One region of the Nonomuraea sp. NPDC048916 genome, then DNA from elsewhere that is predicted to be linked to it. Evidence: predicted binding sites of a transcription regulator. Region 1 holds the regulator's gene; each other region holds the start of a gene.
The links. Region 1 encodes HrcA, which represses chaperone genes, less so after heat shock. Its sites were predicted from a motif close to TTGGCACTCTCNNNNNGAGAGTGCCAA; they were not measured.

Region 1 (5,223 bases):
CAGGTGTAGTGCACCCGCGTGGCACTGGTCAGGTAGATCACCGGCTGGTCGGCCGGGTTGATCGGCACCGTGACGCTTTCGCCGGACGCGAACGTCGGCGAGGGGGCCAGGTTTCCGGCGGTGCTGGAGATGCTGGTGACGAACAGGACCGCGCCGGCCGCCACGCAGACCAGCGCGACGGCCCAGCCGATCGCGATCCACCACAGTTTCGGCCTGACCAGCTTGGGGTCCACCGGCGGGGTGAACTGCGGTGGCCCGCTGAAGGGCCCGGGAGCGTACGGCTGGTCGCCGTACTGTGGCGCGTATTGCGGCGGGCCCTGCGGAGGCTGCCCGTAGTGCGGTTGCCCGTGCTGCGGTTGCCCATACGGTGGCTGGCCGTACTGCGGTTGCTCATATTGCGGCTGGCCCTGTGGCTGGCCGTACTGAGGCTGCCCTGGTTGGGGCCCGTACTGTGGCTGCCCGTAGCCCGGCTGCTGTCCGTAGACCGGCTGGCCGTACGGAGGGCCCTGACCGGGATGCGGACCCGGCCCCGGCGGGGGGCCGTAGGACGGAGGCTGGGATTCTTCGGTCATGTCGGTCAGTCTGGGGCCTGGAGGTCAACAGACGCTAGCAGCAGGATGGACAGGTGTTATCGCACCTTGTGGGTGAGAGCCGTACACTTGGCACTCGGGAACACAGAGTGCTAGACCTGTCGTTTCCGCTAGGCAAGAGGCAGGAGGTGAGCACGTGCTCGACGAACGGAAGCTGGCGGTGCTCCGCGCCATTGTCGAAGACTACGTGTCCACCAACGAACCGGTGGGTTCCAAGGCGCTCGCCGAGCGCCACAATCTGAAGGTCTCTCCCGCGACGGTCCGAAACGACATGGCCGCGCTGGAGGAAGACGGTTACATCACCCAGCCGCACACCAGCGCGGGCCGCGTGCCGACCGACAAGGGCTACCGCCTGTTCGTCGACCGGCTCTCGCAGGTCAAACCGCTCTCCGGGGCGGAGCGCAGGGCGATCGAGACGTTCCTCGCGGGCGCCGTCGACCTCGACGACGTGGTGACCCGCACCGTGCGGCTGCTCGCGCAGCTGACCAGGCAGGTCGCGGTGGTGCAATACCCGACGCTGACCCGCTCGACGGTCAGGCACGTCGAGCTCGTGCCGTTGAGCGAGCGGCGCGTCATGCTCGTGCTCATCACCAACACCGGCCGCGTCGAGCAGCGGGTGATCGAGCTGCCCGAGGTGGTGGACGACACCCGCATCGCCAACCTGCGCACGGTGCTCAATTCCTGTCTCGACGGTTGCGGCCTGAGCAGCGTGCCCGAGCAGGTGGCCGACCTGCCCGAGCGGCTGCCGGTCGAGGACCGGCCCGCGGTGGCGACGATCCTCTCGGTGCTGCTCGAGACGCTCGTCGAGCGCCACGACGAGAAGATCGTGTTCGCCGGCGCGGCCAACCTCGCGGGCGCCGACTTCACCACCGGCCTGCGCGACGTGCTCGAAGCGCTGGAGGAGCAGGTCGTGCTCATGCGGTTGCTCGGCGAGACTTCCACAGACATCCCGTCCGCGCTCACTGTGCGCATCGGCTCCGAAAACCCGTATCTCCACGGCACGTCCATCGTCGCGACCGGATACGGTTCTGGCGACAAGCAACTGGCCCGGCTCGGCGTGCTGGGTCCCACAAGGATGGACTATCCCGTGACAATGGGCGCCGTACGCGCGGTGGCACGCTACGTCAGCCAGATCCTGGCTGCATCATAAGAGGTCGATAAGTGGCAAACAGTGACTACTACGCCACCCTCGGGGTGCGACGTGACGCCGGTCAGGACGAGATCAAGAAGGCCTACCGAAGACTCGCCCGCGAGTTGCACCCCGACGTGAACCCCGATCCTGAGACCCAGGAGCGGTTCAAAGAGATCACGCAGGCCTACGAGGTGCTGTCCGACCCCAACAAGCGCCAGATGTACGACCTGGGCGGCGACCCCTTCGGCGGTGCCGGCGGAGGTGCCGGAGCGGGCGGTTTCGGGGCAGGCTTCCCGTTCAGCGACATCATGGACGCCTTCTTCGGCACGGCAGGCGGCGCGCGCGGCCCCCGGTCGCGGGCCCGCAGAGGACGCAACGCCACGATCCGCGTCGAGCTCGACCTGCGCGAGACCGCGTTCGGCACCACCCGCGAGCTGGTCGTCGACACGGCCGTGCTGTGCGAGGTGTGCCAGGGCGCCGGCGCCGCCCCCGGCACCCACCCCGACACCTGCGACATGTGCAACGGACGCGGCGAGATCTCCCAGGTCACCCGTTCGTTCCTGGGCCAGGTCATGACCTCCCGGCCGTGCCCGCAGTGCGGCGGTTTCGGGTCGGTCATCCGCCACCCCTGCCAGGAGTGCTCGGGCGACGGCCGCGTACGCACCCGTCGCACCATCAAGGTCCGCATTCCCGCGGGCGTCGAGGACGGCACCCACATCCAGCTCGCCGGCGAGGGCGAGATCGGTCCCGGCGGCGGCCCGCCCGGAGACCTCTTCCTGGAGATCGTCGAGCGAGCCCACGAGATCTTCGAACGGCGCGGCGACGACCTCCACTGCACCGTCCAGATCCCGATGACGGCCGCCGCCCTCGGCACCGTGCTCGCGGTGGAGACGCTCGACGGCTCCGAGGAGGTCGACGTGCGGCCGGGCACCCAGTCGGGCCAGGTCATCACCATGTACGGCCGGGGTGTGCAGCGCCTCAACGAGAGCGGCCGCGGCGACCTGCTGATCCACGTCAACGTCGAGACCCCGTTGCGTCTCGACCCGGCGCAGGAGGAGCTGCTGCGCGAGCTGGCCAAGCAGCGTGGCGAAGAGCGCCCTCCCGGCAAGTTCGCCCCTGGGCAGCAAGGTTTTTTTTCCCGTCTGCGTGACGCGTTCAACGGGAGGTGAGGTCGCCGGGCGCGTCCGCGCCTGACGACGTCGCCCTGCGGCCTTCGCCCGGCTGCCTCGCACGCCCGTCCAGCAGCCTCCTGGGAAGTACTACCCGCGCGGTGACGCCGTTGCGCGGAGACTCGTGCAGCCAGACCAGGATGCCCAGCCGTTCCGCCAGCCGGCCGACCAGGTGATGGCCGAGGCAGCGGGTGGGCGCGACCAGCAGGCTCTGCTCACCGCGCACCCGGGCGTTGGCCGTGGCCAGCTCGTCGTCGCTCATGCCGATCCCCTCGTCGACGATCGTGACGTGATAGCCGCCGGTTCCGGCGCGGCCCCTGATCTCCACCGGCGAGCCGGGCGGCGAGAACACCAGCGCGTTCTCCACGAGTTCGGTCAGCAGGTGCGCGACCTCGGCCACGATCGCGCCCCTGACCAGTGCGTGGTCGAGAGCCCGCACCTCCACCCGCTGCCGGTCCACCACCCCGGCCAGCGCCGCCTCGACCACGTCGGCGGCCGAGGCCGCCCGCAGGCGCGCGGCGGCCCTGCGCAGCACCGGCCCCGCCACCTTGCCGCAGACGCGTCGGCGGCGGATCGAGCGGGAGGCGCCCGCGACCCCCGTCACGGCCACCAGGGCGATCCCGGTCGCGGCGGCCAGCAGCGGCGCGGCGGTCGGCAGGCCCGCCGGAGAGACACCGGACGGGGTGCCGAGCCGATCGCGGGACGGAACATCGAGCCGGTCATCGGACGGGGTGCCGAGCCGACTGCGGGACGGGACATCGGGCGGATCATCGGACGGGGTGCCGAGCCGATCGCGGGACGGGACATCGAGCAGGGCGCCGGGTGGGGTGGGGGGAGCGTGTGTCTTGCCCGGCGCGGACAGCCCGTCGGGTGTCCGGCCCGCCTGCGGCACGACGGGCACGACGGGCACAGCGGGCACGAGCCTGCCGGCCGGGGCGGCGGGGACGGCCCGGTCCGTGTTCGTGGGGGAGATGGGGAAGAGGGCCAGAGCGGACAGGCCGAGCAGGAGTGTGACGCGGGCCCGGGACGTGAGTGGACGCCGGGGACGGCGGGTGTGAGCGGGGCGATCGGTCATCTCGCTGACCCCTCGTAAAGTGACGTCAGGAAATGCACACCGTATTCGTTGTGTGTTCTATTGACTACCGATTGTAGGAATCTGGGGTGATCGCCGGTGACCGTGCCGGTTTTCCTGGCCGCCGATCTTGCGGAGTTCAAGGGGCCGGAGGTGGTGCTCGACGGCCCCGAAGGGCGGCACGCGGCCGTCGTGCGCCGGTTGCGGGCGGGGGAGCGGGTCGATCTGACCGACGGAGCGGGCACGGTCGCCGAGTGCGTCGTGAGCGAGGCGCTGAGGGACACGCTCAGGCTCGCCGTGACCAGGCGCTACGAGGTGGCGGCCCCGAGTCCGCGGCTCGTCGTGGTGCAGGGCCTGCCGAAGGGCGACAGGGGCGAGCTGGCCGTCGAGATGATGACCGAGGTGGGCGTCGACGTGATCGTTCCCTGGGCGGCCTCGCGGAGCATCACGCAGTGGAAGGGCGACAAGGCGGCCAAGGCGCTCGGCCGTTGGCGCTCCACGGCTCGCGAGGCGGGCAAGCAGGCGCGCAGGTTCCACCTGCCGGAGGTGGCCGAGCCGGCGTCCACGGCGCAGGTCGAGGCCCTGCTGGCCGGCGCGGCCCTGGGGCTGGTGCTGCACGAGGAGGCGGCCGAGCCGTTGTCCGGCAGGGAGCTTCCCGGCGGCGGTGACATCGTCGTGGTGGTGGGGCCCGAGGGCGGGGTCTCGGAGGAGGAACTGGCCGGGTTCAGGGCGGCGAAGGCCGTGCCGGTCCTGCTCGGGTCCACGGTGCTGCGCACCTCGACGGCGGGCGTGGCGGCGGCGGCCGTACTGCTCACGCGGAGCGGCCGCTGGTGAGCGAGGGGCTCGGGTGTCGAGAGAGACGTGCCGCGAGCGCGGTCTCACGGGAGGGGCGTGCCGCCCGAGTGTGGTCTCAGGGAGTGGGGAGGGTCATGTCGCCCATGGTGAGCGCGGGTCGCGGGGCATCGAGAGAGGTGTGCCGCCCGGTGAGTCTCAGGGGCGGGAGGGGCATGTGCCGCCCATGTGAGTGTGGGCTCAGGGGGTGGGGAGGGGCGTGCCGGCCAACGGGCTGGCGATCTCGGCGGGTGTGGGGTTGGGGTCGGTCGGCGGGCACTCGGTGTCGGGGCAGTTGGCGGCGGGCGCGTCCGGCTCGGTGAACGTCGGGGTGGACGTGGGGGTCGGCGTGGCCGTGGGACAGTCGTCGCGAGGCTCGGCCGGCTCCTCCGCGACCGCCGTGGGGCACGGGGTGGTGGTCGGGGTCGG
Region 2 (5,223 bases), on a different contig from region 1:
TGGGTCGCCGACAGCGCGGCCTACGCCACGGGTGAGGTGGTGCTTCCCCTGGGCCTCAACCATCTGGGCGGGATGAAGACGGACCTGTCCGGCAACGAGGTGAAGTCGGCCGGCTACAACCTCAAAGCCTTCCGCGAGCACTTCGTGGCGAACATGGCCTTCGACGGGATCATCGACGGTGGCGTGCTGCTGATGTCGAAGGTGCCCGGACTGCGGGTTCTCGGCAACAACCTCACCCTGCCGAACGGGGTGACGCTGAACACCGGCAACTTCCTCCCCCGGATGGCGGCCTCGACGACGTACTCGATGACCCTGGACGCGCAACACGGGGACAATCCCCTGCCCGGGTCGGAGAACGGCCTCACCGAGCAGGAGATGTATCAGAAGTTCCTCATCCACGGGACACGCAGTCTCATTCCTCGGATCTTCTGACCTAAGGAAGCCGGACCGCGGGCCCCGCGCCGTTCTGCCTGCACGGCCCTGCCTGCGCCGCGCCGGCCCCACCGCCCCGGGCTGTGCCGCCGTATCCGTGGCGCCTACCGGCGCCGGGGCTGATCGCCCTGTCGGTCGTCGCCGAGATAGGGCCGCGTCACGTCCATGAGGCGCCGCGCCGCGTCCTCGGTCGCGCGCCGGGCCGCGTCCATGATGGCGTCGGCGAGCTCCTGCGAGCCCAGCTTCATCGCCCTGGGGTCGATGCGCAGCGAGGTCAGCTGCCCCGAGGACGAGACCTGGACCCTGATCTTGTCGTCCGCGCTCGTGGCCTGACCGCGCACCTCGCCGACCTGCTCCATGACGTCGGAGAGCTCCCTGGAATTGGCCTTGAACTCCGCCATGAGCCGGTCGAGATCGGGGTCACCGCTTGAACCATCCCGAAGCACCATGAAGTGGGACTTTATCCGATACCGGAGTGAACGCCCAGCGACCCGCGCGTCCAGGATGTGGTCGTGTTCCAGGCGTGTTCCAGGCGCGTTCCAGGCATATTCCAGACGCATCTCCAAACATCCTTCAGGCGCATCTCAGACGCATTCCAGACGTACTCCCGGCGCGCTTCAGACGCGCGGAAGCCCGGGCGCCACGCGGGCTCCCGGGCTTCGGCGGGCTCAGCGCTGCGCCTGGAACATCCAGCGCTGCTTGTCGATGTCCTGGGCGACGCTGATGATCAGGTCCTGGCTGACCGGATCCGGCTCCTCGGTCGCCTCGACCCGCTCGCGCATCCGCTGGCCGATGCCGTCGAGGATGTCGCTCATGGTGGCGATGACCTTGCCGTCCTCGATCCAGCCCCGCTCCGGCTGGGTCAGCTTGGTGGACTTGCCGAGCGTGGTGGAGCGTCCGTCCGGATTCAGGCCGATCGCCGCGGCCCGCTCGGCGATGACGTCGGCGTGCCGCCTCGCCAGCGACGTCACCTCGTCCAACTGAAGGTGGACCGGGCGGAAGTGCGAGCCGATCACGTTCCAGTGCATCTGCTTCGTGACCAGCGAAAGGTCGATGAGATCGACCAGGGCTCCCTGCAGGGCCTCCGCGACCGTGTTCTTCGCGTCGCCCGATAGCGGGCCCGTGATCTTAGCCATGTCGTGTTCCTCCCCGTTGGTTCGACAACATGCTCACCTCTATATGAACCAAATCGGTCGTTCTAATCATCTGGTTGACACTGCAATAGTGACAGTGTCATTGTGAAGGTATGAGCGACACCTGGACCATCGGCGAGCTGGCGGAGCGCGCGGCCGACGTGCTGCGCGGCGACGCCCAGCCGGTCAACGGCCGGGTCCGCGACGTGCCGGGCGAGCGCCTGATCAGGTGGTATACGACGATCGGCCTCGTCGACCCTCCCCTGTCCAGGCGCGGCCGGATCGCCCGCTACGGCCGGCGCCACCTGCTGCAACTGGTCGCCGTCAAGCGGCTGCAGGCGGCCGGGCGGTCGATCGCGGACATCCAGACGGCCCTCGCCGGGGCGACCGACTCCATGCTCGAAGCCGCTGCCCAGCCACTCGACGACGCTCCCGTCCCGGCGCCGGAGACGGCCGGGCTCGACACCGGGGCCGCCCGGGCCCGGTTCTGGACTCGGCCGCCGGACTCCGCGCACGGTCCAGGCGACACCCGAGCGCCAGGCGACGTTCACGAGACGGCCGGGCCGGACGGACGGGGCGGCGCCCGCGACTCGGACGTTCCCTTCGGGCCGGACAACGCACACGATTCGGGCGCACCTCGCGGGCCGGACGACGCGCACCGGGCGGATGGCGTACGGACCTCCGGCGACGGGGCGCGTCGTACCGAGGTGGCGGCGGGCGCGCGGGCCGGTCCCGAGCGCGACGCGACGGACGGGACGCGGCTCACGGCCGGAGGGCTGGTGCGAGGGGTCAGGCTCGCGACCGGGGTGACGCTGGTGCTCGACGACGCCGGCCGTACCCCGACTTCAGATGACATCAAGGCGGTGCTGACCGCGGCCGGGCCGCTGCTGGCGGCGCTCGAAGAGAGGAAGCTCCTATGAAGATCACTTCGCTCGAGCCGGGCCGGTGCCTTCCGGTGCCGGACGCCGGGTTCGGCGCGCTGCGCACCGAACGGGGCAACCTGCCGCTGGAGAGCGTCGACGTGACGGCCGGCATCTCCGGCCTGATCGCCGGCGTCGAGGTGGCGCAGGGCTTCCGCAACCCGTTCGACGTCACGCTGGAGGCCACGTACGTCTTCCCGCTCCCGGACAGGGCGGCGGTGACGGCGTTCAGGATGGAGGCGGACGACCGGGTCATCGAAGGCGTGCTCAAGGAACGAGGCGAGGCCAGGGCCGACTACGACCAGGCGTTGCGCGAGGGCCGCCGGGCCGCGATCGCCGAGGAGGAGCGGCCGGACGTGTTCACGATCAGGGTCGGCAACATCCTGCCCGGCGAACGCGTCACGGTCCGGCTGACGCTGAGCCAGCCGCTGCCGTACGAGGACGGCGCGGCCACGTTCCGCTTCCCGCTGGTCGTCGCGCCCCGTTACGTCCCGGGCACGCCGCTCGACGGCCCGTCCTCGGGTGACGGCACCGTGCCCGACACCGACGCGGTGCCCGACGCCTCACGCGTCACTCCCCCGGTGCTGCTGCCCGGCTTCCCCGACCCGGTGCGCCTGTCGCTCGCCGCGACCATCGACCCGGCCGGGCTGGAGCTGCGCGAGGTGGCCTCCAGCCTGCACGTGGTCGAGGAGGAGGGACGAGAGGAGGGCCACACGGTACGGCTGCGCCCTGGTGAGCGGCTCGACCGCGACTTCATCCTGCGGCTGTCGTTCGAGGCGTCCACGGCGTTGCGGCTCGACGGCGAGGGGACGTTCTCGCTGACCGTCGTGCCGCCGCCGCTGCAGGCCACCCGGACACCCCGCGACCTGGTGCTGCTCCTGGATCGTTCGGGCAGCATGGCCGGCTGGAAGATGGTCGCCGCCCGCCGGGCCGCCGCCCGCATCGTCGACACGCTCACCACGGCGGACCGCTTCGCGGTGCTGACCTTCGACTCGGTGGTGGAGCAGGCGTTCGAGGGGCTCGTGGCGGCGTCCGACCGCAACCGCTACCGGGCCGTCGAGCACCTGGCCCGCCTCGACGCCCGTGGCGGCACCGAGCTGCTGGAGCCGCTGCGCCAGGCCGTTTCCCTACTAAAGCCCGCCGAGGGCAGGGAGCGGGTCCTGGTCCTGGTCACCGACGGGCAGGTGGGCAACGAGGACCAGATCCTGGAGCGGGCGGGCGGCGCCCTTTCGGCCATGCGGGTCCACGTGGTGGGCATCGACCGGGCGGTGAACACCGGATTCCTGGGCCGGCTGGCCGGGCTGGGCGCGGGCCGGTGCGAGCTGGTCGAGTCCGAGGACCGGCTCGACGCCGCCATGGAGCAGATCCATCGGCGGATCGGCGCGCCCCTGGTGACGGACCTGTCGCTCAAGGGCCTCGACGTGGAGCCCGGCACGGTGACCCATCTGGGCTCGATGTTCCCGGGGGTGCCACTGCGGGTGTACGGCCGTCGCCGTTCCGGCGAGTCGGTGACCGTACGCGGCCTGGCCGCGGGCGCGCCGTGGGAGCAGCAGGTCACGGGCACGGTGGTGGACGACCCCGCGCTCCGCGCCGTCTGGGCCCGCGCCCATCTGCGCGAGCTGGAGGACCGCTACGCCATGGGCGAGCACGAGCTGGAGTCCGAGATCGTGCGGGTCTCGCTCGAGTACGGCGTGCTGTGCCGCTTCACGGCCTACGTGGCGGTGGACACCCGGCAGGTCGCCGAGGGCGCGCCGGAGCACAAGGTGATCCAGCCGGTGGAGCCGCCGAGCGGCTGGGAGATGCCCGCCGGCCCGCCGCCGGTGTCCGGGTTCATGGCCCAGGCGGCGGTGATGGCGGCGCCCGGCGGGTTCCGCGCGAGGTCGGCGAGCTTCGAGTCGGCTCTGGAGGACGAGGGCTTCCGCGGCGGGCCGACGGGCCGTCCGGGTGGTCCGATCGGTGGCTCGGCGCCCGGCTCCGCCGGGCCGCGCAGGCCGGTCTTCGCGCCTCCGCCCGCTCCCCGGCCGGCCCCCCGCGCGCCGCACGGCCTGGACGCGGTGCGGCCGCAGCTGACGGCCGAGCTCGACCGGCTCAAGGCACTGCCCGTGGCCGACGCGTTCTACCTGGCCGACCTGGGCTCCCGGCTCGCCGCCCTGGCCGCCTACCTGGGCGATCACGCGGAGCTCTCCGCGCTGGCCCGCGAGCTGGAGGCGGCCGAGCGGCCGGGCGCGGACCTGGAGGCGCTGCGGGCGAAGGCCGTCGAGGTGCTCACCGTGCTCACCGGCGGCGCTCCCCGGGGCGGCCCGTCCCAGGAGCCACGCCGCCCCTTCTGGAAGCGCGCCTGACCGGACGGCGGCCGATCGGGTCCGCGAAGCCGATGCCGAGCCCTCCGGACGCGCGTCATGGACCGGCCTCGTTCCCGGCGCCCCGGGACCGGGAACGAGGCCGGCGCGCGATCACATCAGCGGAGTCCATTCCTTGAGCAGCACGACCTCGTAGCCGTCCACCGCCGTGTAGGGGTCGGTGCGCAGGATGTCGCGGAGTTCCGCCTCGTCCGTCACCTCGTACACGTGCAGGGCACCGCTGTCGTCCGCCCAGGGGCCGGCGGTCACCAGCCGCCCCTCCGCCTGGAGCGCCCGCAGGTGCTCCCGGTGGGCCGGACGGGCCTCGAGCCGCCGAGGGTCGCCGTCGAAGGCCAGTTGCAACACGTATCTCGCCATGCCCGGCACGCTAGGCCCCCG
Region 3 (5,223 bases), on a different contig from region 1:
GCAGCTTCTCGCGGTCCCAGTCGGAGTCGGACTGCTCGATGGCAATCTTGATCTCCTTGACGCGGTCCTCGATGGCCTGCGCGTCACCGGCGCCGTCGACGACGGTCGTGGCGTCCTTGGTGACCACGATGCGGCGAGCCTGACCGAGCACCTCGAGACCGACGTTCTCGAGCTTGAGGCCGACCTCCTCGCTGACGACCTGGCCGCCGGTGAGGATGGCCATGTCCTGCAGCATCGCCTTGCGGCGGTCGCCGAAGCCGGGCGCCTTGACGGCGACCGAGGTGAACGTGCCGCGGATCTTGTTGGTGACGAGCACCGCCAGGGCCTCGCCCTCGACGTCCTCGGCGACCACGAGCAGCGGCTTCTTGGTCTGGGCGACCTTCTCGAGCAGCGGCAGGAAGTCGGCGATCGAGGCGATCTTGCCCTGCGTGAGCAGGATGTAGGCATCCTCGAGGACGGCCTCCATCCGCTCGGGGTCGGTCACCATGTAGGCCGACAGGTAGCCCTTGTCGAACTGGAGGCCCTCGGTGAACTCGAGCTCCATGCCCATGGCGTTGGACTCTTCGACGGTGAGCACACCGTCCTTGCCCACCTTGTCGAACGCCTCGGCGATCAGGTCGCCGATCTTGGCGTCCTGTGCGGAGATCGTCGCCACATTGGCGATCTCCTTCTTGTCCTCGACCGGGCGGGCGCTGGCGAGCAGCTTGTCGCTGATCTCCTTGGCCGCCTTGTCGATGCCGCGCTTGAGCGACAGCGGCGAGGCGCCGGCCGCCACGTTGCGCAGGCCCTCACGGACCATGGCCTGGGCCAGGACGGTCGCGGTGGTGGTGCCGTCACCAGCGATGTCGTTGGTCTTGGTGGCCACTTCCTTGGCGAGCTGGGCGCCGAGGTTCTCGTAGCGCTCCTCCAGCTCGATCTCACGAGCGATGGTCACGCCGTCGTTCGTGATCGTCGGAGCACCGAACTTCTTGTCGATGACGACGTTGCGGCCACGTGGGCCGAGGGTAACCTTCACGGCATCCGCGAGGGCGTTGACGCCACGCTCAAGCGCGCGCCGGGCGTCCTCGTCGAACTCCAGGATCTTCGCCATGTTGCTGAAAGTCCTCTCCTGGTGTCGAAGGCCCCGGCCGCCACGTGTCTGATCAACAGCGTGCGCCCGGGGCCCGACACGACCGGCTTACTTCTCGATGATCGCGAGAACGTCGCGGGCGGAGAGCACGAGGTACTCCTCGCCGCCGTACTTGACCTCGGTGCCGCCGTACTTGCTGTAGAGGACGATGTCGCCCTCGCTGACGTCAAGCGGAATCCGCTTGTCGCCGTCCTCATCCCAGTTGCCCGGGCCCACCGCGAGGACCTTGCCCTCCTGCGGCTTCTCCTTGGCGGTGTCAGGGATGACCAGGCCGGAAGCGGTGGTCTGCTCGGCCTCAAGCGGCTGCACCACAATGCGGTCGCCGAGCGGCTTAACGGGAACCTTGGTGGCGGTCGTCACGATCGGACCTCCCCTTCAGATTTGAATGATCTAGAAGAGGCGACCAGCGGGGCCTGCCGTCGCGGGTGTCAGACCTGCCTCGTCGCACATTGGCACTCTCAAGGGGAGAGTGCCAACTGGAAACATATGCAAGAGGGGCTTGACAGTCAACACGAACTCGTCTGCTCAGAGCGATCAGGCGCAAACCTTGACGTCCACATCGACCAGGACGCCACGGCCGTGGCACCGCACCGACCCGGCGCCGGCGCCGAGGCGCTAACGTCGTTGAACGTGGACCTCGACGCCTTCAACGAGCTGCTGACGCCGCGCGGCATCCGCGCGCTGGCCGAGGCCGAGGAGCTGCGGAGTGCCGGGCCGGTGGCCGCCGCGACGAGGCTCCGCAGGTCCTACGACGCCGCGCTCACCTCGGCCGCGCTCACCCAGGCCGAGTTGCGGGAGCGGGCCCGGGAGAAGTTCGGCCCCGACGCGGGGGTCATGTATTTCACACCGCACGGCCTGGAGCAGGCCACCCGCACCGAGGTCGCCCGTCATCGCGCCCGCCGCCTCACCGCGCGGGAGCCCGGCGCGCCCCGGGTGCTCGACGTCTGCTGCGGCATCGGGGGCGACACCATCGCGCTGGCCCGCGCCGGCTGCGTCGTCGACGCGGTGGACGTCGACCCCCTGACCGTCGCCGTGGCCCGTGCCAACGTCGAGGCGCTCGGGCTCGGCGTCAGGGTGACGGTCAGGCTCGCCGACGCCGCCACGGTGTCGCCAGAGGGCTACGACGTGCTGTTCGCCGACCCGGCGCGCCGCACGTCCCGGGGCCGCACGTTCGACCCCATGGCCTACTCCCCTCCCTGGCCCGTCGTGCTCGACCTCGTCTCCAGGTCCGCACGCGCCTGCCTCAAGGTCGCTCCCGGCATCCCGTACGAGTTCATCCCGCCGGACGCCGAGGCCGAGTGGGTGTCCTTCAAGGGCGAGGTGAAGGAGGCCTCGCTCTGGACGGGCGGCCCCTGGCCCGACGCCGAGGGCACGGAGCCGGAGGAGCGGCCGGAGCCCGGCCCGGCGGACGGCGGGGCGGGCGGCGGGGCGGAGGGCCCGACAGGCGGCCCGCGCGTGCGGCGGGCCACGCTGCTCCCCGGCGGGCAGAGCCTGACCGCCACCGGCGCGCGCGCCCTCACCGGCCCCGTCGGCCGCTACCTCTACGAGCCCGACGGCGCCGCGATCCGCGCGCACCTCGTCGGCGAGGTGGCCGAGTTGGTCGCGGGACGACTGCCCGACCCGATGATCGCCTACATCACGGGTGACGTCCCGATCGACACCCCCTGGGCGGCGAGGTACGAGGTCCAGGACGTGCTGGCGTTCTCGCTGAAACGCCTCCGCTCCATCCTTCGTGAGCGGCAAATCGGAAATGTCACTATCAAAAAGCGCGCCTCGGCTCTCGATATCGAGCGCCTCCGGGCTGATTTGCGCCTTTCGGGAGACAAGTCAGCGGTAATCATCCTGACCCGAATCATGGATAAGCCGTCGGTCCTCATTTGCCACCCCTCACCACCTGCGTAAATGACATACAAGGGCGATCCGCCGATAACCGCGACGTTTCACTTCGCCCCTGACGGACCTTGATCGAAAGGCTAAGGTGGGCGGGCGGGAGTTCTCCCCTTTAGCGGTTTACCGCGTTCTCCTTCTTTCATCTGCAAACCGGACCTACCCACCGCTGCGCGGCAGACCGTCGGCGAGCGAAGGAGCTTTCGGTGGATCATTCCAACCACACCACCCTTCTGCAGGCAGGCGGCCATACCCCCATCTCCGACCGGATGCGGGAGCTGCTGGCACGCGCCGCCCAGGATCACGTATACGAACAGCGCACCCAGGGCGCGGTTCTGGACGAGATCCGCCAGCGGCTCGAAGGCATGGAGTGGCTGCTGCGCGAGGTGCGCGAGCGGGAGCTCGGGGGGCTGAGCGGCACGCTGGAGACCGTCAGCGGGCGGCTCGACGACATCACGGCCAAGCCGCCGATGTGGGCCGAGGGCCTCGCCCAGCACGTCGAGGCGGTGCGTGACCACGTCGACGCGGTGGGCGAGCAGGTGGGGTCGGTCGACGCCCGCGTCGAGTCGGTCAGCCAGCGCGTCGCCCCGGTGAGCGAGCTGCCCGGCCTCTGGGCCGACCTGGGCACCATCGGCGTGGGGGTCGAGGAGGCGCTCAAGCGGCTCCAGTCGGTGCTCGACCGGGGCGACGGCATCGTCAGCCGGATGGGCGACTTCGCCGGCAAGCTGAGCCAGCTCAACTCCAGCATGGAGATCGCCGCCAACCGCTTCACGCGGCTGGACAAGTCACTCGCCGACCTGGCCGCGCGCACCGACCGCATCGAGGGCGCGGTGACCGATCTGTCCGAGTGCCTCGACGACAAGCTCGCCGCCGTCGCCGCCCCCCTCAACACCAAGATCGACACGGTCGCCGGCCGGCTGGCCGCCTCCGAGCAGCACGTCACCGGCCGGCTCGCCGCGGCCGAGCAGCACGTCACCGGCCTCCTCGAGGACACGGAGCAGCAGCTCACGACCCGCCTCGACGACTGCGAGCAGCGCCTGTCCATACGTCTCGACGGCGTCGACGGCCGGGTCGCCGCGGCCGGCGAGCAGGTGGGCGTCGTCGACGGCCGGCTGGGCCGCCATGACGACCGCTTCGACGCCCTCGACCGGCTGGTCACCACGCTCGACGGGCGGGTGGCCGCCGTCGACCAGCACCTCACCGAGACCGCGACGCGCAACGAGGGCCGTTTCAACCACGTCGACAACCACCTCGAGTCGCTCGACGAGCGCCTCAACGAGGTCGAGGAGCACCTGACGACCCGCTTCGACACCGTCGACAGCACCGTCGCCGGCCGCTTCAACACGGTCGACTCCAAGCTGGCCGCCGGCTTCGAGGGCGTCACCGACCGCTTCGACACCGTCGACGGCGCGGTGGCCGCCCGGTTCGAGGCCGTCGACATCCACCTGGCCGCCCGCATCGACTCCGTCGACTCGACCGTCGCGGCCCGGCTCGACACGGTCGACACCAAACTGGCGGCGCGGCTCGACACCGTCGACTCCGACCTGGCCGCCCGCATCGACACCGTGGCCAACCGGCTCAACAAGGTCGACACCCATCTGGCCGCCCGGCTCGACACCGCCGACACCAACCTGGCCGCCCGCATCGACACCGTGGCCGCCCAGCTCGACACGGTCGACGCCAGGCTGACCTCGCGCATCGACACCGTCGACGCCGACCTCGCCGCCCGCCTCGACACGGTCGACACCAACGTGGCCGCGCGGCTCGACACGGTCGACACCCACCTGGCCGCCCGCATCGACAGCGTCGACAACGGCGTCGCGGCCCGCTTCGACACCGCCGACTCCAACCTCGCGGCCCGGCTCAACAAGGTCGACACCCATCTGGCCGCCCGCCTTGACACCGCCGACACCCGCCTCCATACGCGCTTCGACGGCGTCGACGGGCGCCTGATCGACCTCGCCGCCCGGGCCGAGCAGGCCGGAGAGCAGCTCGAGACCGTCGACGACCGCGTGGAGGCCGTCAACCAGCGGGTGCAGCGGCTGCCGGCCACATCCGACATCGGTGAGCGGGTCAGCCAGCTCCTCGCCACCGAGGCGACCGCTCAGGTCGAGCGCCTCGCCATCGCGGCGGCGACGCTCACCGAGATCGTCCAGGCCCGCCCCGACCGTGACGAGCTCACCCAGACCGTCACCGGCATCGTCGAG

Region 2: AB0C16_RS24490 (DNA starvation/stationary phase protection protein) is a predicted target of HrcA. The motif match lies at 1,643-1,669, and genes of this name have one in related genera.
Region 3: groES (co-chaperone GroES) is a predicted target of HrcA. The motif match lies at 1,579-1,605, and genes of this name have one in related genera.

What each region holds. Positions count from the first base shown of each region.
Region 1 covers NZ_JBEZFS010000017.1:22,051-27,273, reverse strand. The annotation lists gene AB0C16_RS19720 (hypothetical protein) at 1-572, opposite strand, end outside; gene hrcA (heat-inducible transcriptional repressor HrcA) at 727-1,740, shown strand; gene dnaJ (molecular chaperone DnaJ) at 1,752-2,891, shown strand; gene AB0C16_RS19705 (ATP-binding protein) at 2,878-3,966, opposite strand; gene AB0C16_RS19700 (16S rRNA (uracil(1498)-N(3))-methyltransferase) at 4,063-4,797, shown strand; gene AB0C16_RS19695 (hypothetical protein) at 4,996-5,223, opposite strand, start outside.
Region 2 covers NZ_JBEZFS010000023.1:58,409-63,631, forward strand. The annotation lists gene AB0C16_RS24480 (hypothetical protein) at 1-432, shown strand, start outside; gene AB0C16_RS24485 (YbaB/EbfC family nucleoid-associated protein) at 537-881, opposite strand; gene AB0C16_RS24490 (DNA starvation/stationary phase protection protein) at 1,101-1,568, opposite strand; gene AB0C16_RS24495 (helix-turn-helix domain-containing protein) at 1,679-2,485, shown strand; gene AB0C16_RS24500 (VIT domain-containing protein) at 2,482-4,827, shown strand; gene AB0C16_RS24505 (YciI family protein) at 4,939-5,202, opposite strand.
Region 3 covers NZ_JBEZFS010000010.1:52,262-57,484, reverse strand. The annotation lists gene groL (chaperonin GroEL) at 1-1,090, opposite strand, end outside; gene groES (co-chaperone GroES) at 1,178-1,492, opposite strand; gene AB0C16_RS12230 (class I SAM-dependent methyltransferase) at 1,760-3,031, shown strand; gene AB0C16_RS12225 (hypothetical protein) at 3,223-5,223, shown strand, end outside.